Regions from separate parts of the Roseateles aquae genome, predicted to be linked through region 2. Evidence: predicted binding sites of a transcription regulator. Region 2 holds the regulator's gene; each other region holds the start of a gene.
The links. The regulator sigma-54, encoded in region 2, starts transcription at its own class of promoters, with help from an activator protein. The targets are predictions, from matches to a motif close to TGGCANGNAANCTGCTTT.

Region 1 (8,038 bases), on a different contig from region 2:
CCCCGGCTTGCCACGCTCGACCAGCAGACCTGGCTGTTCGGCGCCGGGCTGCAGCACGCTGCTTTCCAGCTCAAGGCTCTGCACAAAGCGCTTGCCGGCCAAATCGCCATTGGCAGGGCCGAACAGGCCAAGCGCGTCATGGCCACTTTCGATGATGCCGCTGCTGACGATGGTCAGCGGCGCGGCGCTAACGGCGCAGGCCGCTAGCAAGAGCGGCGCCATCAGCGAACGGCGCATGACGGACTGCTTGATGGGAGGGATAGAGATTGCCATTGCATTGCCCGGTTAGATCCGCGTCACGCAAGCGAGGTGGCGGGTGCTTTGCTGCTCGCGGTGCTGGGAGTTGCAACCGCTGTATCGCCTTGATGCGGCGGCAGACGGTCGCGGCGTTACTGCTCAGAAGACAACGCTGCGCAGGCTAGCACCGCCACGGCGGCAACTCAATCGGTATCACATTGGTATTTACGAGCGGGCGAGCACCGCACCAATGATTTCTTGAGGAAACCTTGAGGTGCCAGGGCTGTCTGGCGCGCTCAGCGTCTCAAGCCGGCCCGCCCCGTTTTGGACAGACTTCTCTTAGCGACCGTGTGGCCATTTGGCCTTGCTGGTCGGCACCTTGGCGCTTTTGCCCTTGGCCTGCCAGAGCTTGAACGCCGAGGAGCTCAGTTCACGCTTGAGCAGCTGCACCAGTTCGCCCTGCCCCAGGCCATGCTCCATCAGCACGCGGTGGTAGGGCGGGCTGTCGGCAAAGGCGGTGGCGATGACGCGCTGAATCTCGTCGGGGCTGAGGCGGGGAATGGGTTTGGCCATGCCTGATTGTCGGTCAGGCGGCCGCACATGCGCCAGCCGTGAAGAAGTCAGCCGGTCACTTGGCGTGGAGTGGCCGGCTGCTGTCGTGCAAGCGGTGCGGCTTCAGGCGCCGCGCAGCCTGCTCAGCGCGGCTTTGTCGTCGGCATTGAGCTGCTCGGGGCGCAGGTTCTTGATCAATTCAGCGGCACCGGCCTTGTCGCCGCTGGCATTGAGCGCACTGGCCAGATGCAGGCGGATGCTGGGCACCGTTGGGGCCAGATTGAAGGCGCTGCGCAGCAGCTTGGTGGCGGCTTCCTGTTTGCCGGCTTGAGCCAGGGCCAGGGCCAGGGTGTCCATCGCATTGGGATGATTGCCCGTCATCGCGACGGCCTGTTGCGCGACCTCGACGGCGCCGGGCTTTTTGCTCTGCACCAGCGCCCATGCATAGTCGTTGAGCAGCGCCCCGTTGTTAGGTGCCAACTCGACAGCGCGCTTCCAGTAGTCAAGGCTGGCCTCGACTTGGCCGTTGGCCATGGCACGCTGGGCTGCAAATTGCAGCACGCCAGGATGCTTGGGCAGATTGCGCAGCAGGGTCGCGAGTTCACTCTCCGCGGCGGGCTGACGTTTGGCTTGATCCAGGACGCTGATGCGTGCAATGGCCGCGGCCGGTATCGCACCAGCCTTGACGGCTTCGCTGTATTGCTTCAACGCGTCGTCCAACTTGCCTTGGCGCAGCAGCACCTCACCTTCGAGCAACAGCGCCTCATTCTTCAGCTTTTCCTGCTGGCCCATTTGCTTGGCCACACTGATGGCCTCGCTGGGCTTGTCTTTGGCCACCAGGAGTGCCAGCGCGCGGTAGGCGCGGGCGTCGGTCGGATGGCTGGTCAACAGGCTGCGCAGCAGCGAGGCAGCCTCGTTGTGGCGGTTGGCGCCGGCCTCCATCTCGGCCAATTGCAGCTTCCAGTCATTGCGCAAGGGGCTGGCAGCCACGGCTTTGCGCCATGCCTCCAGCGCCGGGCTTTGCTTGCCCAGACGCTGGTAGGTAGTGGCCAGCAAGGCAACGGCAGTGGCTGGCGCGTTGTTGGCGGACGCGCCCGATTCCGCGGTGCTGATGGCCTTCTCGGGCTTGCCCGCCAGCAGATAGGCTTCGACAACCGTGTCTCGCAACTGGATGTCGTCGGGGAACTGGCTCAGCCCTTGCTCAAGCACGCTCAGCGGCGACGGGTCCGTTTGTCCGGCGCGTTCGAGTTGGGCCGCATAGGCCATGAATGTCTGCGCCGGGCTGCCCTTGGTCTTGACGGCTTGCGCATAGCGAGTCAGCAACTCGGCGCGCTGTGCTTCATTGCTTGCCAGCAACTCCAGCGCCGATAGCGCAGGTGCGTAGGCAGGGTTCTTGTCGAGCACGGTTTGAACCTGCTTGCGCGCACCATCCGCATCACCCTGGGCGCGCAGCACTGCAGCCAGGGACAGCCGCGTTTGTGCTTGCTCAGGCTGTGCCTTGACCATGTCCTCGGCAAACTTGCGGGCCTCTGCAGGTTTCCCCAGGCGCAACACGGTGGCGATGATGCGGTCCTGCAGGCCTTGGTCGGTCGTGGCCTCGGCGGCGCGCTGCAGCAGTCCGAGGGTGGCTTCGGATTTGCCGCCCTGCAACTCGGCCATGCGCAGCAGGCTGTAGGCGTCTTTGGGGTCGCTCTTCAACAGGGCTTCCAAGGCCTGTGTGGCCAAACGGGCGTCGCGGCGCTGCAAGGCAACATCGGCCTTCAGCGACAGCAGCTGCTTGTTCTCGGCATCGAGCGCCAGACCATTGCGAATCATGTCATTCGCGTCGTTCAGGCGGCCGCTGCGCAAGTACGACTGGGCCAGCAACTGGATGCGCTGAATGGAGTTCGGGTGCTTTTTGCCGATCGACAGCAAGCGCTTTTCGGCCATCAGCGTCTCGCCCTTCTGCAGCTCGGCAGAGGCGGCAATCAGCGTCGCCGGTAGGTGGTCAGGTACACCCGCAAGTACCTTCAGCGCCGACGCGTGGGCCTCTTCGTAGCGCCCGGCCCGCGCCATCAGTGCCGCGTTCAGATACTGGGTCCAGAAATAGCCAGGAGCCTGCTTGCGCAGCTTGTCGCGTTGAGCCGTCGCTTCCTCGATGCGGCCGGCGTTGAGCAAGGCCTCGCCGTATTCACCGATCAGGCCGCGGTTCCAGGGGGCCGCCTCATGCGCCTTCTGAATGGTCTTCAAAGCTTGTTCCCGCTGGCCCAGCGAGGACTGGACGCGGCTGGTCGCGCGCAAGACCCACCAGTTGGCGGGCCCTTGTGCGTTCACGGCTTCCAGCTCAGCCAGGGCCTTTTCGCGCTGGCCATCGGCCAGCAGCAACTGGGCCTTGGCCAAGGACGCGGTGGGCGAAGGCGTGACGTCTTTCAGCTCCTCGCGCGCCTTGTCCGGGTGCTGCAGGGCCAGATGACCCAAGGCCAGCACCGCGTGCAATTCGCTATTGGCCGCCGGCGTGCTCAGCTTGCGATCGTGAAACTCCTGGTCAAGCTTGGCCACATCCATGCGGTCCAGCATCAGCAACGCGATGCGCGGTACCAGTTCGTCCTTGGGCGTGCTCTTCAGCGCCTGGCGCAGCTGGTGCTCGGCACCCAGCGTGTCGCCGGTGCGCTCCAGCGCGTCCGCGAGGGCGATGCGTACCTCGAGCGAATCGGGCTGGGCTTGGGCGGCATTCTTCAGCTCCACCACGGCTGTGGCGTATTCGCCCTTGCTCAAGCTCTGCTGGCCCTGAGCGAAGTGATCTGGCTTGCTGCAGGCCAGCAGCAGCGCCAGGCTCAGCAGGCTGAGGCGGCCGGCATGGCGTGGCAGACGGTGGGCGGTTTGGGTGCTGCGGAGTGTCTGAGGCATGGGCGATTCCATGAGCGAAGGCCACAAGGACAAAGGCCCGCTATTCGCGGGCCCGGCGTAAAAAAGGCGCCCCGGGAGGCGCCTTCATCTTACAAGCCAGCTCAGGCTGCCTTGGCCTTGCGGCGGCGGCTCAGGCCAACGCCGGCCAGTGCCAGACCGACCAGGGCCAGCGATGCGGGCTCAGGCAGGGTGGTGTCGCCAGGGCCGCCGGAGACGGTACCGAAGCCGTCCAGGTAGACGTAACCAGCGTGGCCGCCGTAGGGGCAGTCAGCAGCCAGCAGGCTCAGCGTGTAGTCGTGACCAGCGGTGACGTTGATGGTCTCGTCGATCCACTTGGTGTAGAACCAGCTGCCGGTCTGGCTGAAGATCGCGCCGTTGGTGGCCGAGTTGTACGAGATCGTCGTCAGCACCGAGTTGGTGGTGTTGTCGGTCAGCGTGATGGTGAAGTTGTCGGAATCGGTCGCGCCGTGCGAAGCCTGCAGAACGGCAGCCCACGAGAAGTTGATCGACGTACCGGAGTAGTTCGTGACCTTCTGTTGGATCAGCGAAACGCTGTAGTTGTTGACAGCGTTGTTGGTACGCACGGCGTGGTTGCCGTAACGGACGGTGCTCAGGCCGGTAATGGCATCAACGCCACCGACGTTGGTGATGTCGTGCACGCCGTAGGCGGCGTTGTAGTAGGCGCCACCGGGCAGATAGTTGGCCGGGGTCAGGTCGGCCATATTGGCGGTGTTCCAGTAGCCAGCGCCAGTGGTCCAGCCGGTCAGGTCGCCCGACTCGAAGCCGCCGTTGTTGAAGCTGCCAGCGTGGGCAGCGCCGGCGGCCAGCAGGGCCACGCTCAGCGCGATTTGTGTCTTCTTGATCATGTCACTCACCTATGTTGATTAAACCGAAAGCGAGTCCCCGCCTGGGAACTGTAAGCAGTAGAGCAGCTTCCATGCCAAGGGCGTCCCACGTTCTTGGGGGGGTATCAAAAATCTTTTCAATTTCAACGACTTAGAAAGCAATCATTGGAGATATATCGCAACTCAAGACAGCGTTGTGACAGGGTTGTAAAGAAAGCCGACAGCGCGGGAGGCATACCGTCGGATTTAAGCAGCGCTCAAGTTCCTGTGGCGCGGGGCGCTATGTTGTAATGCCGCGCGCCGACTGGGCTCCCACCCCGGCGCCGGCGGGATTTGCCAATTTCTAGGATTGCCATGAACAGCCCTTTGCAACGTGCCATCCAGGCATTCCAAGCTCAGCAGTATGAACAGGCGGCCTCGGCTTTCGAGCAGGCGTTGAGCGCGGATCCCGATGACATCCAGGCCCGCGCGGGACTGGGCCAAAGCCTGTGCACGCTGGGGCGCCTGCATGAGGGGCTGGCGCTGTTGAACGAGGCCGGCGGCGATCTGCTGGATCTGGCCGAAGATGATGGCCAGATTGGCTATGTGCTGGAGATCGTCCAGCAACTGCAGCAATTCGGTGATTTCATCTCGTCCCATCAGCTCTGCGATGCCGCCGTGAAGCTGGCGCCGGAAGACGCGCGCGGGCTGCAGCTGCTGGCCGTTGCGGCAGCTCAGTTGAACAAGAAGACCGAAGCACTCGATGCCGCGCAACGCGCCGTCAGGCTGCAGCCGGACAATCAGATGTTGCAGGTACTGCTGGCCAGTGTCGAAGCCGATGGCGGCCAAGGCGAGCTGGCCGCCCAACGCCTGCAGGCCCTGTTAGCGCGGGGCCTGGCGCCGCGCGAGGCCTTTCGCGCCCACAAGGAGTTGGCCCGGGTACTCGACAAGCAGGGCCGTTTTGACCAGGTTTTTCCCCATCTGCATGCCTCGACCAAGGCCAGCCAGAGTCTGCCCGAGTACCAGCGTCATCCGGTGAATCTGCTGCCGATGATGATCAAGAGCCACCGGCTCGGGTTTGATCGGGAACTGCTGCAGCGCTGGAAGGGCGCTGCATTTGCCGCCGAAGCGCCGGCGCCCGTGTTTCTGATCGGCTTCTTCCGCTCCGGCACAACGCTGACACAAGAAGTGCTCGACGCCCACCCGCGTCTGCATGTGGCGGATGAGGCCGATTTCGTCGCGGCCATGCATCGCGAGTTGCATCGCCTGCAGCCCGGACCGGCGAGCACGGCCGACAAACTGCGCCGACTCGATCTGGACGGCATTCAGCATTTACGGGCGTTCTACTGGCAACGGGCCCGCGACCGGCTGGGCCCGGATCTGCAGACCGACGGCTTTGTCGACAAGTTCACGCTCAATACCGTCGATCTGGGCCTGATCAGCTGTGTATTCCCCGATGCGCGCATCGTCTTTGTGATGCGCGACCCGCGCGACGTGTGCCTGAGCTGCTTCATGCAGCTGATGGCGCCATCGCCGGCGACCGTCCACCTGCTGGGCTGGACCAGCACGGCCGAGCTCTATGCCCAGGTGATGGGCTGGTGGATGCATGTGCGCGAGTTGATGGCGCCCAGCTATATCGAGTTCCGCTATGAGGACACGATTGCCGACTTCGAGGCCACCTTCCGCCGCGTGTTCGATTTCCTGGGTCTGGACTGGGACCCGGCGGTGGCCAGCTTCCATGAGCGGGCAGCGAAGAAATCGATCGCCAGCCCCAGCCGAGCCCAGGTCGCGCAGCCGCTGTACAGCTCCTCGGTGGCGCGCTGGCGCCACTTTGGCAGCGAGTTCAAACACATCGAGGCCTTGCTGACGCCTTTCGTCAAGGCCTTTGATTACGAGGCCTTTTGATCTTCAGGCGCTCAGCGGCCCGAACACCATGCGCGCACGGCCTGCCTGTTTGGCCTGGTAGAGCGCCGCGTCAGCGTCCTGCACCAGCGTTTGCGGCCGCTGCTGCACATCGGCCACGCAGGCGGCAACGCCAATGCTCAGGCTGACCCAAGGACGCACCGGAGAGGCGGCGTGGGCGATGGCGGCCAGGCGCAGGCTGTCCAGGCAGCGCTGCGCGACCACCTTGGCGCCTTCCAGCTCGGTGTCGACGAGCAGCACGACAAACTCTTCACCGCCGTAGCGGCAGACCGATTCGATGCTGCGCCCGACACAGGCGCTGAGCAGGCTGGCGACGCGCCGCAGGCAGTCATCGCCGGCCACATGGCCGTAGTGGTCGTTGTATTGCTTGAAGTGATCGATGTCGACCAGCAAGAGCGCCAGCGGCTTGCCGGTGCGCGCACTGCGTTGCCATTCCTGGATCAGCAACTGGTCGAACAGGCGGCGATTGCCGACGCCAGTCAGGCCATCGGTGGTGGATTGGCGCGCCAGCAGCGCATTGGCCTCGCGCAGCCGCATTTCCTGGCGCTTGCGGTCGCTGAAGTCGGTGATGATGCAGACGAACAAATGGGTGGTGGCCGTCTTCACCTCGGCCACATTCATCTGCACCGTCAGCTCATGGCCCTCGCGATGTCGGGCGCTGAACTCCCGCTGCCTGCCCAGCAGGGCTTCCGGCTGCAGTTGCTCGGCGGTGGTCTGGGCGTTGCCTATCAGCATGCTCAGGTGCGCGCCCTGCATTTCCTGGGCGCTGAAGCCGAACAGATGCTGGCAGGCCGGGTTGACCTCGAGCATATGGCCCGAGGTGTCGAGGGTGACGATGGCGTTGGTGGCGGCGTGGATCAGCGCCTGCAGATGGGCCTGGCTGGCGGCCAGGCGTTGCTGTTCGTGGACCAGATCGCTGACGTCCATGCGCACGCCGACGATGCCGCCGCCGGGCATGCGGCGCTCATAAATGCGCAGCCATTTGTTGTCGTGCACCCGCTGCAGCAGGGCCTCACGCTGCTGGCCGCGCACCGTCTTGCGCTCGGCGATCCAAGCCTCTTCCCGCCCCTGGGCCTCAGGAATACCACCGCGTGCCAGCGAAGCACGCACCAACTCTTCGAAACTGGCGCCGCGTTCGAACTCGCGCAGCATATGGGGATAGATCTCGACCAGGCGGTGGTTGAAGGCAATCATCCGGTCGCGTTCGTCAAAGATCTCGACACTGGCGGGCAGCGCGTCAATCGCTTCGTCCAGCTGGTCGCGGGCGCGCTGCGCCAGCTCACGAGCCTGCGCCATGGCGATCCAGGCCAGGCCGCCCAGCAGCAGGCTGAGCACCAGGCCCGCCGCGCTCAACCATGCGAGGGCCTCGCCGTCGTTCTTGCCGTAGAACGACTGCAGCAGCAGCAAGACCTGGACAATAAAAACCGCGCCCATGGCCACCTGGGGCCACCGGCGCAGCGCGTTCGAGCGAAACATCCTCAACTCCGGAACATTGGCTCGCGAGTGTGGCCTCGCCGAGCGTGAGACGCCATGCCTGCAAGCCCGTGTCGGCGCATCACCGTGTGCAATGCGTCACCAAAATTCAAAGCTGCCGGCGGCGAGGGCGCCACCCTATC
Region 2 (8,038 bases):
CCAGGGGTCGTGGTCTTCGCCGCCAAAGACCTGCAGCAAAAACTCCAGGAAGGCGCGCGTTCGCGCCGGCATGAACTTGCGGGTCGGCATCGTGGCCCAGATCGTGAAGCTGAACAGGCGCCACTCCGGTAGCACGCGCTCCAGCGCCCCTTCCAGCAGCGCGTCGCCGATCACAAAGGTCGGCAGGCCGGCGATGCCCAGGCCATGCAAGGTCGCCGCGTAATTGGTGTCGATCGATGAGGTGCTCAACACCGCCCGATCGGGCACACCGCTGAAGGTCTCGTGAACCGTGCCTTCGCCCAGTCCGCCACGAACAAAGACGATGCCGCGCTGCAACTCGGGGATCGAGGGCCGGATCGAGTCATGCCCCCTGAGGTCTCGTGGGTGCGCCGGGCGCCCGCATCGATCCAGGTAGTCTGGCGAGGCGCACATGATGACCTCGGTACGCGCCAGACGCCGGGCCACGAAGTCGCCTTCGAGCGGGTGGCGAGAACTGAGGATGGTGATGTCGAAGGCCTCGTCCATCGTCGCCACCGGACCCGGCGCATGCAGCTCGAGGGTGATGTGCGGGTACTGCTGGCGAAAGCGCGGCAGGTGCTTGGAGAGCTGATGCACGGCAATGGCGGGTGGCACCAGCACGCGCAGATGGCCGCGCGGGTCATTGGTTGACGCCGACGCCAAGGCCTCGGCCTCCTCGACATCGGCAATGATGCGCCGCGCCCGCTCCAGGTAGGCTTCGCCGACATCGGTCAGGGCCAGCTTGCGTGTCGTGCGATTGAGCAGCCGCGCTCCCAGATGCTCTTCCAGCTCCGCGACCAAACGGGTCACAACCGCTGGCGCCAGATCCAGCGCGCGGGCGGCGCCAGCAAAACTGCCCTCGTCAATCACTCGCGCAAAGGTGCGCATGGCCCGCAGCTGGTCCATCAGAAGGCTCCCTTCAGATCGTCTTGCGCAGATTGGCCGGCGCGATCTTCAGCGCCTCGCGGTACTTGGCCACCGTGCGCCGCGCCACCTGGATGCCCTGCTCTTCCAGCATGCTCGAGAGCTGGCTGTCCGACAGCGGCTTCTTGGCGTCCTCGGCCGCGACGAACTGCTTGATCAAGGCCCGCACCGCCGTGCTGGATGCATTGCCGCCCGACTCGGTATTCAGGCCCGAGCCAAAGAAATACTTCAGCTCGAACGTACCCCAGGGCGTGGCCATGTACTTGGCCGTGGTCACCCGCGAAATCGTCGATTCATGCAAGCCGAGCTCATCGGCAATCTCGCGCAGCACCAGCGGTTTCATCGCCAGCTCGCCATGGGTAAAGAAACCGCGCTGACGATCGACGATGGCCTCGGAGACGCGCAATATGGTGTCAAAGCGCTGCTGGATATTCTTGATGAACCAGCGCGCCTCCTGCAACTGCGTGCCCAGCGGCGAATTGCTGACACCACCGCGGGTGGCGCGCAGCGCCTGGGCATAGAGCTCGTTGATGCGCAGCTTGGGCGCCACATCCGGATTGATCATCACCCGAAAGCCGCGGCCGGCCTTCTGCACGATCACATCGGGCACCACCGCCTGCGCCACATTGCGCGCGAAGCGGCGGCCCGGCTTGGGCTCCAGCCGCCCGATCAGCGCCTGCGCCTCGCGCAGCAGCGCCTCGTCGGCGCCGGTCAGGGCCATCAGCTTGCGGCTGTCACGCTTGGCCAGCAGCTCCAGATGCTGCTTGCAGATCAGGATGGCGACCACCTGGGCCTGGCTGCGCGGCAGCGCCCGCAGCTGCAAGACCAGGCATTCCGAAAGATCGCGGGCGCCCACACCAGCGGGCTCCATGCTCTGCAGCCACTTCAGTGCGCAGCGCAGCAGGCTGAGCAGCTCCTCGGCCTGCTCAGCCTCGGCGCCAGCCGACAGCGCCGCCGCAATCTCTTCCAGGCTGTCTTCGAGATAGCCATCCTCGTTCAACGATTCGATCAGCACATGCAGCGCCGCACGGTCCTCGTCGCTCAAGCCCATGCCGGCCATCTGCGCGTTCAGATGCTCCTGCAGGCTGATCTCGGCCGATTCACGGTCGCTGTAATCGCTGTCGTCATCGGGCGCAGTACCGCCGCTGTTGCTGGGCAGTTCGCGGATGCCGTCGAAGTCGTCGCCCTCGGTGCCGTTTTCCCAGTCTTCGCGCTCGGTCGTGCCGAAGTCATCGGCACGGATCTCGGCCACCGCCTCGCCATCGCCGGCCGCCTCGGCGCTGCTGGCCGCCTCGTCGCGCTGACTGGCCGACAAGCGCTCGGCCGGCTCCAGCTGCGGCGCCTCGGCGAATTCCTCGTCGGTCTCCAGCAGCGGGTTCTGCGCCAGCATCTGCTCGACTTCCTGATGCAGCTCCAGCGTGGAGAGCTGCAGCAGGCGGATCGACTGTTGCAGCTGCGGCGTCAGCGACAGATGCTGGGAAAGGCGTACCTGCAGTGAGGGCTTCATCGTCCGAGCCGCCTACATGCGGAAGTGTTCGCCCAGGTAGACCTTGCGCACATCGGGGTTGTCGACGATCTCGGCCGGCCGGCCTTCGGCCAACACCGTGCCCTCGCTGATGATGTAGGCGCGGTCGCAAATGCCCAGCGTCTCGCGGACGTTGTGATCGGTGATCAGCACGCCGATGCCGCGCGCCTTCAGGAAACCGATGATGCGCTGGATCTCCAGCACCGCGATCGGGTCGACACCGGCAAAGGGCTCGTCCAGCAGGATGAAGCGCGGCTGCGTGGCCAGTGCACGGGCGATCTCGACACGCCGACGTTCACCGCCTGACAAGGCCGGCGCCGGGCTGTCGCGCAGCTTCTCGATGCTGAGGTCCTGCAGCAGCTGTTCCAGCGCCTCATCGACACGGGCATTGGGCCAGGCCCGGCCCTGCTCATCGAGCTGCAGCTCCAGCACGGCGCGGATGTTTTCCTCGACATTGAGCTTGCGAAAGATCGACGCTTCCTGCGGCAGATAGCTCAGGCCGAGCCGCGCACGCTGGTGAATAGGCAGGCGCTGCACCGGCTGACCATCGATGCGGATCTCGCCGGCATCGGCACGCACCAGCCCGACGATCATGTAGAAGCTGGTCGTCTTGCCGGCGCCATTCGGGCCCAAGAGGCCGACCACCTCGCCGCTGTGCACATCCAGGTGCACGTCCTTGACGACGCGGCGCATGCCGTAGTGCTTCTGCAGGCCCTCGGCCTCCAGGCGGCTGCGCGCGCCCGCCTCCAGCGCTGGCACCTGGCTGTTCATGAGGGCTTGCGCGGCTGCAGCACGGTGCTGGGCTGCAGCGTCAGCGGCGGTGCGCTGGCCGCGGCCTCGGGCGCCGAGGCGCCACGCGGCATCAGCACCACGCGCACCCGGCCGTTCGGGTGCGGCGAGGTCTGGCCGCCCTCGACGCTGAACACCTCGGTGCGGTTGTCGTAGAGGATGACGGCGCCGGTGACTTCATCGGCCACCGCTCCGCTGCGCGTGCGGCGCACGACCGCATTGCCAACAAAGCGGATGGTGTCGGAGCGGGTGTCGTACTCGAGCTGTTCGGCATGGCCCTCGATGGCCTCACCTGGAACATCTCGGGCCTGACGGAAGCTGACCGGCTTGCCCGCCTCGCCGCTGGCGTAGGCCTGGAAGAAGCCGTCACTGGCCTCGCGGACATCCAGCCGTTCGGCCTTCAGCAGCATGGTGCCCTTGCTGAGGATGACGTTGCCGTTGAACTCGGTACGCTGCTTGACCACATCGACCCGCCCGCCCTTGTCGGAGCTGATGTTGAGCGGCTTCTGCGCATCAGCGCGCTCGGCATGCGCCGGCATGGCCAGCAACAGGCAGGCCAGCAGCGCTAGCGTGGGGAGAAGGGTCTGGTTGGATTTCATACGGCACAGTTCTTGCAGGCCATTCTGCCATGCCAAAGTGCCGGCGAGACCCGCCGAACAGGGGGCCACGCCACCATCTTCCATTGCCATGTGAAGAAGGGCGCCTTTCCCCGATCCGGCTGGCGCCCTGCCCGGCGATCAGCCGCCCTTGCGAATGCGCTGAATCAGCGTGTCGACCACCTGCAGCGCGCGCTTGCCGGATTCAACTTCGCTGATGCGCAGGCCGGCCGAGGACATCGCCGGCGAGGTCAAGAAACGGCCCGCCACGCCCAGTGCCGGCACACCGTCGATCCGGTAGTCTTCCGACAGCTTCTTGGCCTGCATGCACTTCGTGTTCACAGTAAAGGAGTTGAAGCTTTCTTCGAACTTGGCCGGGTCCACGCCGAGCTTGGCGACAAAGCCGGCCACGGTCTTCACATCGTCCAGGCTCTGGCCGTAGCGATGGATGGCGTCAAAGATGGCGGTGTGAACCTGCGCTTCCTTGCCCATCGCTTCCAGCGCAAAAAACACCTTCTGGTGGAAGGCCACATTGGCGCGGAAGCTGACATGCACCTGGCGGAAGCTGACGTCGGCCGGCAGCTGTTTGGCCCAAGCCGAGATCTCCGGCTCAAAGGCAAAGCAGTGCGGGCAGCCGTACCAGAAGAACTCGACGACCTCGATCTTGCCCGGCGTGCTCGGCAGCGGCTGGCCCAGGCGCTGGTAATGCTGGCCTTCAACAAAGCCTCCTTGCGCCTGCGCGCCACCGGACGCCGCCAGCAGACCCAGGGTGGACAGGCCCAGCTGGGCCGAGAACTCACGACGCTTCATGCTCATTCCTTGACTGACTCGTTTTCCTGGCTGGGCCAACGATGGCCGCCCGGCAGGGATGCTAAGCGATCTTGGCCGGGCGCGCCCGGCGCGGCTCAACGCTTCATGGGCACCAGATTCGCTTCAATGCCAGCGGCTTCCAGCTTGTGCTGCAGCGCCTCGGCCTCGTCGCGGGCATCGATGGGACCCAGCCGCACGCGGTAGACGGTGCGGCCGCTCTGTTCCTTCTCGAACACCTTGGCGGCAAAGCCCTGGATGGCCAGCTTGGCACGCTGCTGCTCGGCGTCTTCCGGCTTGGTGTAGGCACCGGCCTGGATGAAGTAGAGATTGGGATCGGCCGGCGGCGCGCTGGCGGCCTTGGCAGCAGGCTTGGCGTCGGCCTTCACCTCAGCTTTGGCTTCTGGTTTGACCTCGGCCTTGGCCTCGGGCTTGGCTTCCGCCTTGACCTCTGCTTTGACGTCCGCCTTGGTTTCCGGCTTGGCCGGCGCACTCGGCGCAGCCGCCTCGCCGCCCGGCGCCGGGCTGACCACGCCGCTGGCGGCCTTCACCGCGGCCTTGCCGGCCAGCGGGGCATTGGGATCCCAGTTCTTGTTGCGGGCGGCCTCTTCGGCGTCCTGCTCGGCGGTGCGCTGCGGCACCTTGTTGATGAAGGGAATCGGCACCTTGGTGATGTACAGCGCCACGCCCAGCGCAATGGCCAGGCCCAGCAGCAGGCCGACGATCAGCCCCAAGACAAAACCACCACGTTGCTTGTCGCCACCCTGAGCCATGCCATCTCCACAAATGAGGCAAGGTCGGCGCCGACATCGGCACCGCCTTGAATGCGCCGGATTCTAGTGTCGCGAGGCGACGCTCAAGCCGCCTGTTCGCGCGCCATCACATCCGGCGCGCTGACACCCAGCAGCGCCAACGCATTGCGCAGCACCTGGCGGGTCGAGGCCAGCAGCGCCATGCGGGCGCGGGTCAGGGCCGGATCGTCGGTCAGGAAGCGCTCGGCAGCGTAGTAGCTGTGGAAGGCGCCCGACAGATCGCGCAGATAGAAAGCGATATCGTGCGGGGCCAGGTCTTGCGCGGCGCTGCCGAGCATGCGTGGGTAGTCGGCCAGCTTCAGCATCAACGCGGCCTCGGCTGGGGCAGTCAGCAGCGTCAGATCGGCGGCGGCCAGCGTCGCCTCATCGCCGCCATCCTGCGCCCACTGGCGCAGCACCGAGCAGATCCGCGCATGGGCGTACTGGACATAGAACACCGGGTTTTCGTCGTTCTGCTTCAGTGCCAGATCGACATCGAAGGTGAACTCGGTATCGGCCTTGCGGCTGATCAGGAAGAAGCGCACGGCGTCGCGGCTGGTCCAGTCGATCAGGTCGCGCAGCGTCACATAGGAGCCGGCGCGCTTGGAGATCTTGACCTCCTCGCCGTTCTTCATCACCGTGACCATCTTGTGCAGGATGTAGTCCGGGAAGCCCTGCGGGATGCCCAGGCCCTGCGCTTGCAGGCCGCCGCGCACACGGGCGATGGTGCCGTGGTGATCGGTGCCCTGGATGTTGATGCACTGGGTGTAGCCGCGCCCGAACTTGTTGACGTGGTAGGCCACGTCCGGCACGAAATAGGTGAAGCCGCCCTCGCGCTTGCGCATCACGCGGTCCTGGTCGTCGCCGTAGTCGGTCGAGCGGAACCACAACGCGCCGTCCTTCTCGTAGGTCTTGCCGCTGTCGACCATGCGCTGCACCGCGGCCTCGAGCTGGCCGTTGGCATAGACGCTGGACTCGAGGAAGTAGTTGTCGAACTTGAGACCAAAGGCCTGCAGGTCCAGGTCCTGCTCGTGGCGCAGATAGGCGACGGCAAACTGGCGGATGCCGTCGAGGTCGTCAACATCACCCGAGCCGGTGAACTCGCGGTCATCGGCCTTGACAGTCTCCTTGCGCAGGAAGGCGTCGGCGATGTCCTGGATGTAGTCGCCGTTGTAGAACTTTTTGCTCTCGGGATTTTCCGGGTCGGTGGGCCAGCAGGCGTCGCCCGGCTTGAAGCCCTTGAGCCGCAGCTGTGTCGAGTGGGCCAGAGTGGCGATCTGCACGCCGGCGTCGTTGTAATAGAACTCGCGGGTCACATCGTGGCCCTGGGTCTTGAGCAGCGAGCAGATCGCATCGCCCAGCGCGGCCTGGCGGGCATGGCCCACGTGCAGCGGACCGGTCGGATTGGCCGAGACGAACTCGATCATCACGTGCTTGCCGGTGGCCGGCCGATCGCCGAAATGGCTGCCGGCGCTGAGCACCTCAGCCACCACCGCCTGCTTCGCGGCGGCGGTCAGGCGGATGTTCAGGAAGCCAGGGCCGGCGATTTCCATGCTCTCGACCCAGCGCTGGAAGGCCGGCCGGCGCTGCAGGGCCTCGATCAGGGCCTGGGCCAGTTCGCGCGGGTTCTTCTTCAGCGGACGGGCCAGCTGCATCGCAGCCGTGCAGGCCAGATCGCCATGGGCGGCCTGCTTGGGGGATTCGAATGCCGCAGCAAGCGCGGCGCCGGGGGAGAGTTCTTGGATGGCTTCGCCCAGGGCGGCGAGCAATTCCTGCTTGGCTTGGATCATGGCCCGATTCTACGAAAGCCCGCCGCAGGCCCGATCGTCGCAACGCTTTGGCACAAATGCCGGCGCGCCAGCGCTTGCCCGGCGCCGGCCAGTCGGGCAGGATAGGCCCACCCATGAGCAGCATTCCCTTTGACTCCCTGGTCGCCGACCAGGCCCTGATCTCCGAGCACGACCTGCCCGGCCACATCGGCAAATACCGCGTGCTGCGCCGGCTGGGCGAAGGGGCCACCAGCGACGTCTTCCTGGCCCTGGACGAGTTCAAGGGTTCGGAAGTGGCGATCAAGCGGATGCGCGCCTGGGCCCAGAACAGCCGCGGTGGCGACACCATGGGCAACCGCTTCTTCGCCGCCGAGGCCTCGCTGGCCGGCCGCTTGCAGCACCCGAATGTGGTGCAGATCCTCGACGCAGTGCCCGACGAGGACGCGCCCTTCCTGGTGATGGAATACGTGCCCGGCATCACGCTGAAGCACTTCTGCCGCAGCGACCGGCTGCTGCCGCTGGACCAGATCGTCGAGCTGGGTTTCAAATGCGCGATGGCGCTGGGCTATGTGTTCCGCCAGGGCGTCATCCACCGCGACGTCAAGCCGGCCAATCTGCTCGCCGTGCTCGATGGCCAGGGCCAGGTCACCGACGTCAAGGTCAGCGATTTCGGCAGCGCGCTGAACCTGAATGCCGACCAGACCCAGGTGCACCGCGTCGGTTCGCTGGCCTATATGCCGCCGGAGCAGATCGAGGGCGGCGATGTCGGCTGCCATGCCGACATCTATTCGCTCGGCGCCGTGCTCTACCACCTGATCG
Region 3 (8,038 bases), on a different contig from region 2:
GTCACAGTCTGCCGCCAGCGCCCGGGTGACGGCACCCTGCGCCGCCAGGGTCACGCCCGATGCCAGCAACAACAGCCAGCGGCGCCAAAGCCTGTTTCCGGGATTTGTCAGCGCCGAGAACAAAGGGGGCAATGGCATGTCGAACTCCTGTTGATGCCAATGCTACTAAAACTACAGGACAAAACCTCAGCCGAAGACCATTCATACAGACAAACGCCTACGTAATATCCACAAAGCAAAGTTGCGATGTAGTATTACTTCATGCAATTGAATCAAGAAGTGCCGCCCAGACTCACAGCCCACGCCAGCCTGGCCATCACGCTGCTTTGCGGCTCCGCCTGGCTGGGCTCTGGCGCGGCAGCCCAGACACCACCCAATGAGGCTGGGCAAGCCTGGGGCAGCATCAGCCCCCTGCCAAACACGAGCACGCTGCCTGAGGGCTGGCAACACGGCGCCTTCATGGAGGTGTTTGTGCGTGGCTACAAGGACAGCAATGGCGACGGCATCGGCGACCTGCGCGGCCTGACCCAGCAGCTGGACTATCTGCGCGACCTGGGCATCAAAGGCCTGTGGCTGATGCCCATCACCGCCAGCGCCGACCATGATCACGGCTATGCCACCACCGACTTCCGCGCGCTGGAGCCCGACTACGGCTCGCTCGACGATCTTGACGAGCTGCTGCGCCAGGCCCACGCCCGAGGCATCGGCGTGATCATGGACTACGTGCTCAACCACAGCGCCGCCAGCCACCCGCTGTTCCAGCAGTCGGCGCAGGGCGCGGGCAACCGCTGGCGAAGCTGGTATGTCTGGCGTGAGCCCGGGCAACAGGCAGACCTGAAGCAATGGGACATCTGGGGCAAGAACCCCTGGTACCAGCAGCTGACGGACGCAAACAGCGACGATGGCTCACGCTATTTCGCCACCTTTGGCGCCGCGATGCCGGACTTCAATCTGCGCCTGCCCGAGGTGCAGGAATTCCACCGCAGCAGCCTTCGCTTCTGGCTCAACCGCGGCCTGGACGGTTTCAGGCTCGATGCTGTTCCCCACCTGATCGAGAACGATGCCGAGCATTGGAACGATCAGCCGGAAAGCCGCCAGCTCACCGGCGAATTCAGCGCCTTGATTCGCAGCTACCCGGGCCGCCATGTCGTCTGCGAAGCCACAGCCAATCCGAGCGCCTATGCCGCTGCCGAGGTGTGCGGAAGCGCCTTTGCCTTCGGCCATGAAGGCCGCATCATCAAGGCCGCTCGCGGCGATCGGCAGGCCGTTGCCGACGTCGCCCACTTTTTCGAGACGGCGCCGCTGAGCCTGGCCACCATGCTGTCCAACCACGATATCTTCGCCGGCCAGCGTGCCTGGGACCAATTCCACGGCGATGAGGCGGCCTACAAGCTGGCCGCTGCCACCTATCTGCTGCAACCCGGCACCCCCTTCATCTACTACGGCGAAGAAATCGGCATGGCCGGCGTCCCCGGTCTCGCCGGCGACGCCCCGCTGCGCACGCCGATGAGCTGGCGCGCGCCCTCGCGCGATCCGCAGGCCGGCTTCAGCAAGGCAGCGCCTTATCGACCCATCTCGCCCAATGCCGCCAGCCACAACGTCGAGCGTGAAGCCGGCAATCCACGCTCACTGCTGAACTTCTACAAGGCCATGCTGAAGCTGCGCAACACGCTGCCAGAGATCGCCAGCGGCAGCTATGAACAGGTGCGCGTCGACGGCCTGATGACGAGCTTCAAGCGCTGCCAAGGCGCGCATTGCAGCATCGTTGCCATCAACTACGGTCGCCAAGCGGCCACGCTGCGCCTGGATGCAAGCGCGGGGTCGCCGCAGTTGCAGCAGCGCTATCCTCGCGAGGGTCAGGTCTTGCCCACCGCGCGCAATGCGGGCGCCGCACGACCTGCCGCGCTGCGCATCAAGATGGCGCCGCGCTCGGTGCAAGTCTGGCGCGAAACTTCCCACATCAACACCCAGCCATGAAGCACAGCCATCACTCCAACGCGCGCAGCCTTGTCATCCTGCCGCTGGGTCTGCTGCTAGGCCTGCTGCTGGGCCTGCTGATGACCCGCGCCCATGCGACGCCGCCCCTGGACCATGTCGAGCCACCCAGCTGGTGGGTTGGCATGAAGGAGCGCCACTTGCAGCTGATGCTGCACGGCCCAGGCATAGCCGAGATGCAGGCCAGCATCCAACACCCCGGCGTGCGCTTGCTGGGCAGCCAGCGCGGCGACAGCCCGAACTATCTGTTCCTGACCCTGGAGATCAGCAAGAAGGCTCGGCCCGGCCAGATGGACATTGTGCTGAGCGCGAAGGGCAAGCCGCTGCTGCGCCAGCCCTATCGTCTGCAGGCCCGTGAACCCGGTTCGGCCGAGCGCCGCGGCTTTGACAGCGGCGATGCGATCTACCTCGTCGTGCCAGACCGCTTCGCCAACGGCGAGCCGGCCAACGACACCCTGCCCGATCTGGGCGATGCCGCAGATCGCAAGCAGCCCGGCGGCCGCCATGGCGGTGATCTGCGCGGCATTGAGCAGCATCTCGACTACATCGCCGGCATGGGCTTCACCCAGCTCTGGGCCACGCCGGTGCTGGAGAACCGGCAGCCCGCCCATTCCTATCACGGCTATTCGATCACCGACCTCTACCGCGTCGATCCGCGGCTGGGCAGCCTGGACGACTACCTGCGCCTGTCTCAGCGCGCCCGCGCGCTGGGTGTGGGCCTGATCCAGGACATCGTGCCCAACCACATCGGCTCCGGCCATTGGTGGATGGCCGATCTGCCGACGCGAGACTGGATCCATCCCGCCCAGCCCTATCGCGAGACCAACCATCGCCACGGCACCGTGCAGGACCCCTATGCCAGCCAAGCCGACACCCGCGCCTTCCTGGATGGCTGGTTTGTGCCGACGATGCCGGACCTGAACCAGGGCCAGCCCCTGCTCGCTCGCTACCTGATCCAGAACGCCATCTGGTGGATAGAGACCGCCGGACTGAGCGGCTTGCGTGTCGACACCTACCCGTACTCCGACAAGCGCTTCCTGAGCGATTGGACCCGCGCCATCCTGGCCGAATACCCGCGCTTCAGCCTGGTTGGCGAGGAAATGAGCGACAAGGCCTTGATGGTGGCCTACTGGCTGCGCGGCCAGCAAGCCCCTGATGGCTACCGCGGCAGCATGCCCAGCATGATGGACTTTCCGCTCCATGGCCGGCTGCGCGAGGCGCTGATCGAGCCCGATGGCGGTGGCTTCGGCCAGGGCCTGGGCAAGCTGTACGAGGCGATGATGGACGACCGCCTTTACCCCGAGCCTGACCGGATGGTGCTATTCGGAGGCAATCACGACACCAACCGGATCTTCTCGGCGCTGGGCCAGGACCCAGCCTTGATGCGCATGGCCGCGGCCGTGATCGCAACAACGCGACGCACGCCGCAGTTCTTCTACGGCACCGAACTGCTGATGACGAGCCCGATCGAGCGCGACGACGGCGCGGTGCGCGCCGACTTCCCCGGCGGCTGGGCCGGCGATGCCGTCAATGGCTTCAGCGGCCAAGGTCTGAGCAGCGAGCAGGCCGGCTTCCAGGACTTTCTGCGCCACCTGCTCAACTGGCGCAAGCACAGCCCGGCCATCCACCAAGGCCGTCTGCTGCACTTCAATCCGCAGGACGGCTGCTATGTCTACTTCCGCATCGCGCCCGAGCAGACGCTGATGGTGGTGCTGAACAAGAACAACATCGCCAAGCACCTGGACAGCCGCCGCTTCGCCGAGGCACTGCCCGCCGGCAGCCAGGGCATCGACATCATCAGCGGCGCCCAGCAGCGTTTGGACGAGCTCATCGAGGTGCCGGCCCGCGCCGTGCTGATGATAGAGATCAAGCCACGCTGAGTGCGCCACCTAAAGGGCGCCACATGAGGTGCGCCACCAACGCGACGTCCAGAATGAGAAAAGGAGCCCGAAGGCTCCTTTCCCACTCCACCCTCTGACGTCAGGGTATTCAGACTTCCCGGCGGCGGCGGGCCAAGGCGCCAACAACGCCCAAACCAGCCAGCAACAGGGCGTAGGTCTGGGGTTCCGGCACCGGCGTCGCCACAAAGCTCAGCTTCAGCTCATTCTGCGGCTGGCCAATGACTGAGGCGAAGCTGCCACCACTGGCGGACAGGCTCAACACGCCGCCACTGAAGCTCAGGCTGCTGAAGGCGCCGACCGGTGCGCTGCTGCTACCGGCGTAGAAGCCGCTGGTAAAGCCAGGTGAGGCTGTGGTGATCGTGCGCCCCAGCGTGCCGCCAAAGCTGACCGCCGGGCCACCATCCACGGACAGCTGGCCGGACGCCGAGGCCGAGGTGCTGCCACCGACTTCGTTGAAGACCAAATTGCCGAGGAAGCCGGAAAAGCCACCGCTCAGCGCAAAGCCAGGCTTGGCCAGAACCGTGAACGAGGGCAGGTTGAAGTTGGCATTCGCAGCAGCGCCACCAATGCTGACCACTTGCACCGAACTGGGCACTTGCCAGGCGAAGCCCACCACGTCTCCGCTCGAGCTGAACGAGTAGGCCGGGGCTCCAAACACCGTGCTGGCATCGAAGTCCAGCACATAGGCGCCGAAGTCAATCGTGTCGGCATGAGCGGCTAGGCTGGCCACAAGGCCCAAGGTGGCCAAAAAAGTCGATTTCAGTTTCATGGGTGCTCCTGGTACTGCATTCGGGGCATGGCCAAAGAGGCATGAACCGCCACTTCGGTCAATAGCATGAAGCGTGACAGACTGCACGAATCGCGTCCATCCCCAAATTGTGTGCCTTCGTTTCAGACGGTGCGATCGGCGCGCAAATTGAAACCGCATTGCGACGATCGCCTGTGGTGCAATAGTCAGGCAGCGGCCACACTCGTGTCGCCGAAGCGTTTCGCACAAGCTCATGAGGAAACAGCCGATGGCCTCTGGAAAGATTCTTGTCGCCCAGGGAGGCGGCCCGACCGCCGTGATCAACCAGTCCTTGGTGGGCGTGGTGCTCGAGGCGCGCCGGCACAAGGGCGTCGAGCTGGTCTATGGTGCCCGCCACGGGGTGCGCGGCATCATCAATGAGGACTTCGTGGACCTCACCCAGGAAACCAGCCACAACCTGGAACTGGTGGCCGGCACGCCGGCCTCGGCCTTGGGCTCGACCCGCGACAAGCCTGATCTCGCCTACTGCCAGCAGATCTTCAAGGTGCTGCAAGCGCATGAGATCGGGCATTTCTTCTACATCGGCGGCAATGACTCCTCGGACACGGTGCGCATCGTCAGCGAGCAGGCGCGCGAGGCCGGCTATCCGCTGCGCTGCATCCACATCCCGAAAACGATCGACAACGATCTGGTCGGCAACGACCACACGCCCGGCTTCCCATCGGCCGCACGGTTTGTCGCCCAGGCCTTTGCCGGCGCCAATCTGGACAACGCCGCCCTGCCCGGCGTCTATGTCGGTGTCGTCATGGGCCGTCACGCCGGCTTCCTGACCGCAGCCTCCGCGCTGGGCAAGAAGTTCGATGACGATGGCCCGCACCTGATCTACCTGCCCGAACGCGTGTTCGAGCTGGAGCGCTTCCTCGCCGATGTGAAGGCCATGTACGCCCGCCATGGGCGCTGCGTGATCGCCGTGTCCGAGGGCATCCACGATGCGTCCGGCCAAGCGATTGCCGCTCAGTTGGCCAAGGATCTGGAACACGACGCCCATGGCAATGTGCAGCTCTCCGGCTCCGGCGCGCTGGCTGATCTGCTTTGCGAGGAAATCAAGAACAAGCTCGGCATCAAGCGTGTGCGTGGCGACACCTTTGGCTATCTGCAGCGCTCCTTTGTCGGCTGTGTCTCGGATGTTGATCAGCGCGAGGCCCGCGAGGTTGGCGAGAAGGCGGTGCAGTTCGCGATGTGGGGCGACCGTGATGGCTCGGTGGCCATCAAGCGCAATGGTTTCTACTCGGTCGACTACGAGCTGCTGCCGCTGGAAGCCGTCGCCGGCAAGACCCGTGTGATGGAGGATGAGTTCATCAGCCCCAGCGGCACCGATGTCACCGATGCCTTCCGCCTGTATTTGCGCCCGCTGCTGGGCTCGGGCATGCCGGACGCCTTCCGGCTGCGCCCGGCGCCGGTCGCCAAGCGGCTGCAACGCTGAATCCGCGCGGCCCGCCCGCGCCCACTCGCTGTTCGCAATCGTTGTTGTTTCCGATGTTTGACGCTGTACCGCCCCTGCCCACCGACATCCTGCGCCAGGCCGCGCGCCTGGCCGACGAGGGCCAGGGCCATGCAGCGGTGGAGCTTGCCGAGCAGGTGCTGGCGCTGGGTCAGCGCAGTGGCGATGAGCTCTTGCAGGCCCAGGCCATGCAGTGCCTGTCCAGCTGCGAGCTGCGTCTGCTGGGTGGCTACCGCCGCGCCTGCGAGCTGGCCCAGCGTGCTGCGATGCTGTACGAGCGCCATGACGATGTCGCCGGCGAGGCCTTGGCCCTGGCTGACCACGCGATTGCCGCGACGCGCCTGGGCCAATACGAAGATGCCGTCGAGAGCGCGCTGCTTGCCGTGCGACTGACGCAGCCGTTGGGTCCCTGCAAGCATCAGGTGATTGCCCAGCATGCCTTAGGCGTGGCCACCTACAGCGGGCGCAACTATGCCGCCGCCGAAGAGGCCTACCAGCAGGCGGTCACGATTGCCCTGCTTTGCCAGCCGCCGCTGAGCACCTATGAGCTGCACATCAATACCGCGCTGGTCGCGGTGGCCGACTTTGCCGCCGATCGCCAGCAGGTCGGCAGCAGCCAGGCCCTTGGCAGGCTGCAGCAGCAGCTCACGCAAGCCAAGCTCACCCGCGAAAGCACCCGCGACAGCATGGCGCCCGGCAGCCTGCATGCGCTGCAGATCAAGTCCGAGATGGCGCACTGCCTCTTGCAATGCTGGCTCGGCGAGCACGAGGCCGCCGCACGCGGGCTGCATCATCTGCGCCTGCTGGCGGCCGAGCTGGCCCAGCCCTGGGCCAATGCGGCCACGCACTGGTGCGCCGCCGAGCTGAGCCTGGCACAAGGCGACTGGCCGGCGGCCGAGGCCGCGGCGGAACGCATGACGGTGACCGCCGAACAAGCTCGCCACGAAGGCCTGATCCAGCTGGGCTACGCGCTGCAAAGCCATCTTTGCGAGGCACAGGGCAAGTACCGCGAGGCGCTGGCGGCCTTGAGGGCCTTGTCGCGCCACGAGCAGGAAAGCCGGCGGCAGAACCTGCAAAGCCGCGCCCACGTGATCGATTGGCAGCTGCAGCTGCGCCAGAACCGCCGCGATGTCCAACACCTGGAGCGGCGCTCGCAGCAGATGGAACAGCTGGCCATGAAGGACACGCTGACCGGCCTGCCCAATCGCCGCCATTTCGAGCAGCATCTGCGCCTGCTGCTGCTGGGCGAGCACGCCATCGCGCCCTGCCTGGCGCTGATCGACGTGGACCACTTCAAGCAGGTCAATGACGGGTTCTCGCACGGCGTCGGCGACGCGGTGCTGCGCACCCTGGCCCAGCTGCTGCGTGAACATCTGCGCGAGCAGGACCTGCCGGCGCGGCTGGCCGGCGACGAGTTCGTGCTGCTGCTGGTCGATGTGGGGCTGGCGCAGGCCCAGCAGATCTGCGGCCGGCTTCAGGCCAGCGTGCAAGCCCATGACTGGCAGGCCATCGCACCGGGCTTGCGCGTCAGCATCAGCCTGGGTCTGGCCCAGTGGCAGCCCGGCGAATCGCTGGAGCAATGGCTGGAGCGCAGCGACGCGGCGATGTATAGCGTCAAGCGGGCACGCCGCCCGGGCTGAGCCGGCCAGCCCGCCGCTAGGCCTGGCTGGCGCTTGCCACGGCCCACGCTGGCTGATGCAGACCGTGCTTATGCGCTCTTGTGTATCAGCGCCTTGATACGCGCCAGCTTGGGCGCCACCACCGGCACCGTCAGCATGGTGCTGGCCACGGCCATCAAGAGCAGCGCGGTGAAGGTCTCGCTGGTGATGATCTGCTTGTCCAGCAGGATGTTGGCGAAGATGATCATGATCAGCGCCTTGGTCTGCAGCAGCC

Region 1: RQP53_RS21950 (PEP-CTERM sorting domain-containing protein) is a predicted target of sigma-54. The motif match lies at 4,601-4,618, and genes of this name have one in related genera.
Region 3: RQP53_RS03120 (PEP-CTERM sorting domain-containing protein) is a predicted target of sigma-54. The motif match lies at 4,727-4,744, and genes of this name have one in related genera.

The regions. Positions count from the first base shown of each region.
Region 1 is NZ_JAVXZY010000012.1:5,827-13,864, forward strand. It holds gene RQP53_RS21935 (carbohydrate-binding protein) at 1-237, opposite strand, end outside; gene RQP53_RS21940 (DUF2805 domain-containing protein) at 577-810, opposite strand; gene prsT (XrtA/PEP-CTERM system TPR-repeat protein PrsT) at 913-3,675, opposite strand; gene RQP53_RS21950 (PEP-CTERM sorting domain-containing protein) at 3,777-4,541, opposite strand; gene RQP53_RS21955 (tetratricopeptide repeat-containing sulfotransferase family protein) at 4,875-6,404, shown strand; gene RQP53_RS21960 (GGDEF domain-containing protein) at 6,408-7,898, opposite strand.
Region 2 is NZ_JAVXZY010000003.1:63,367-71,404, reverse strand. It holds gene RQP53_RS09145 (LysR family transcriptional regulator) at 1-924, opposite strand, end outside; gene RQP53_RS09140 (RNA polymerase factor sigma-54) at 938-2,449, opposite strand; gene lptB (LPS export ABC transporter ATP-binding protein) at 2,462-3,238, opposite strand; gene lptA (lipopolysaccharide transport periplasmic protein LptA) at 3,235-3,855, opposite strand; gene RQP53_RS09125 (thiol:disulfide interchange protein DsbA/DsbL) at 3,994-4,662, opposite strand; gene RQP53_RS09120 (SPOR domain-containing protein) at 4,758-5,432, opposite strand; gene argS (arginine--tRNA ligase) at 5,516-7,240, opposite strand; gene RQP53_RS09110 (serine/threonine-protein kinase) at 7,354-8,038, shown strand, end outside.
Region 3 is NZ_JAVXZY010000001.1:717,210-725,247, forward strand. It holds gene pulA (pullulanase-type alpha-1,6-glucosidase) at 1-138, opposite strand, end outside; gene RQP53_RS03110 (alpha-amylase family glycosyl hydrolase) at 262-1,977, shown strand; gene RQP53_RS03115 (glycoside hydrolase family 13 protein) at 1,974-3,875, shown strand; gene RQP53_RS03120 (PEP-CTERM sorting domain-containing protein) at 3,985-4,665, opposite strand; gene RQP53_RS03125 (6-phosphofructokinase) at 4,913-6,127, shown strand; gene RQP53_RS03130 (GGDEF domain-containing protein) at 6,181-7,785, shown strand; gene RQP53_RS03135 (cation:proton antiporter) at 7,854-8,038, opposite strand, start outside.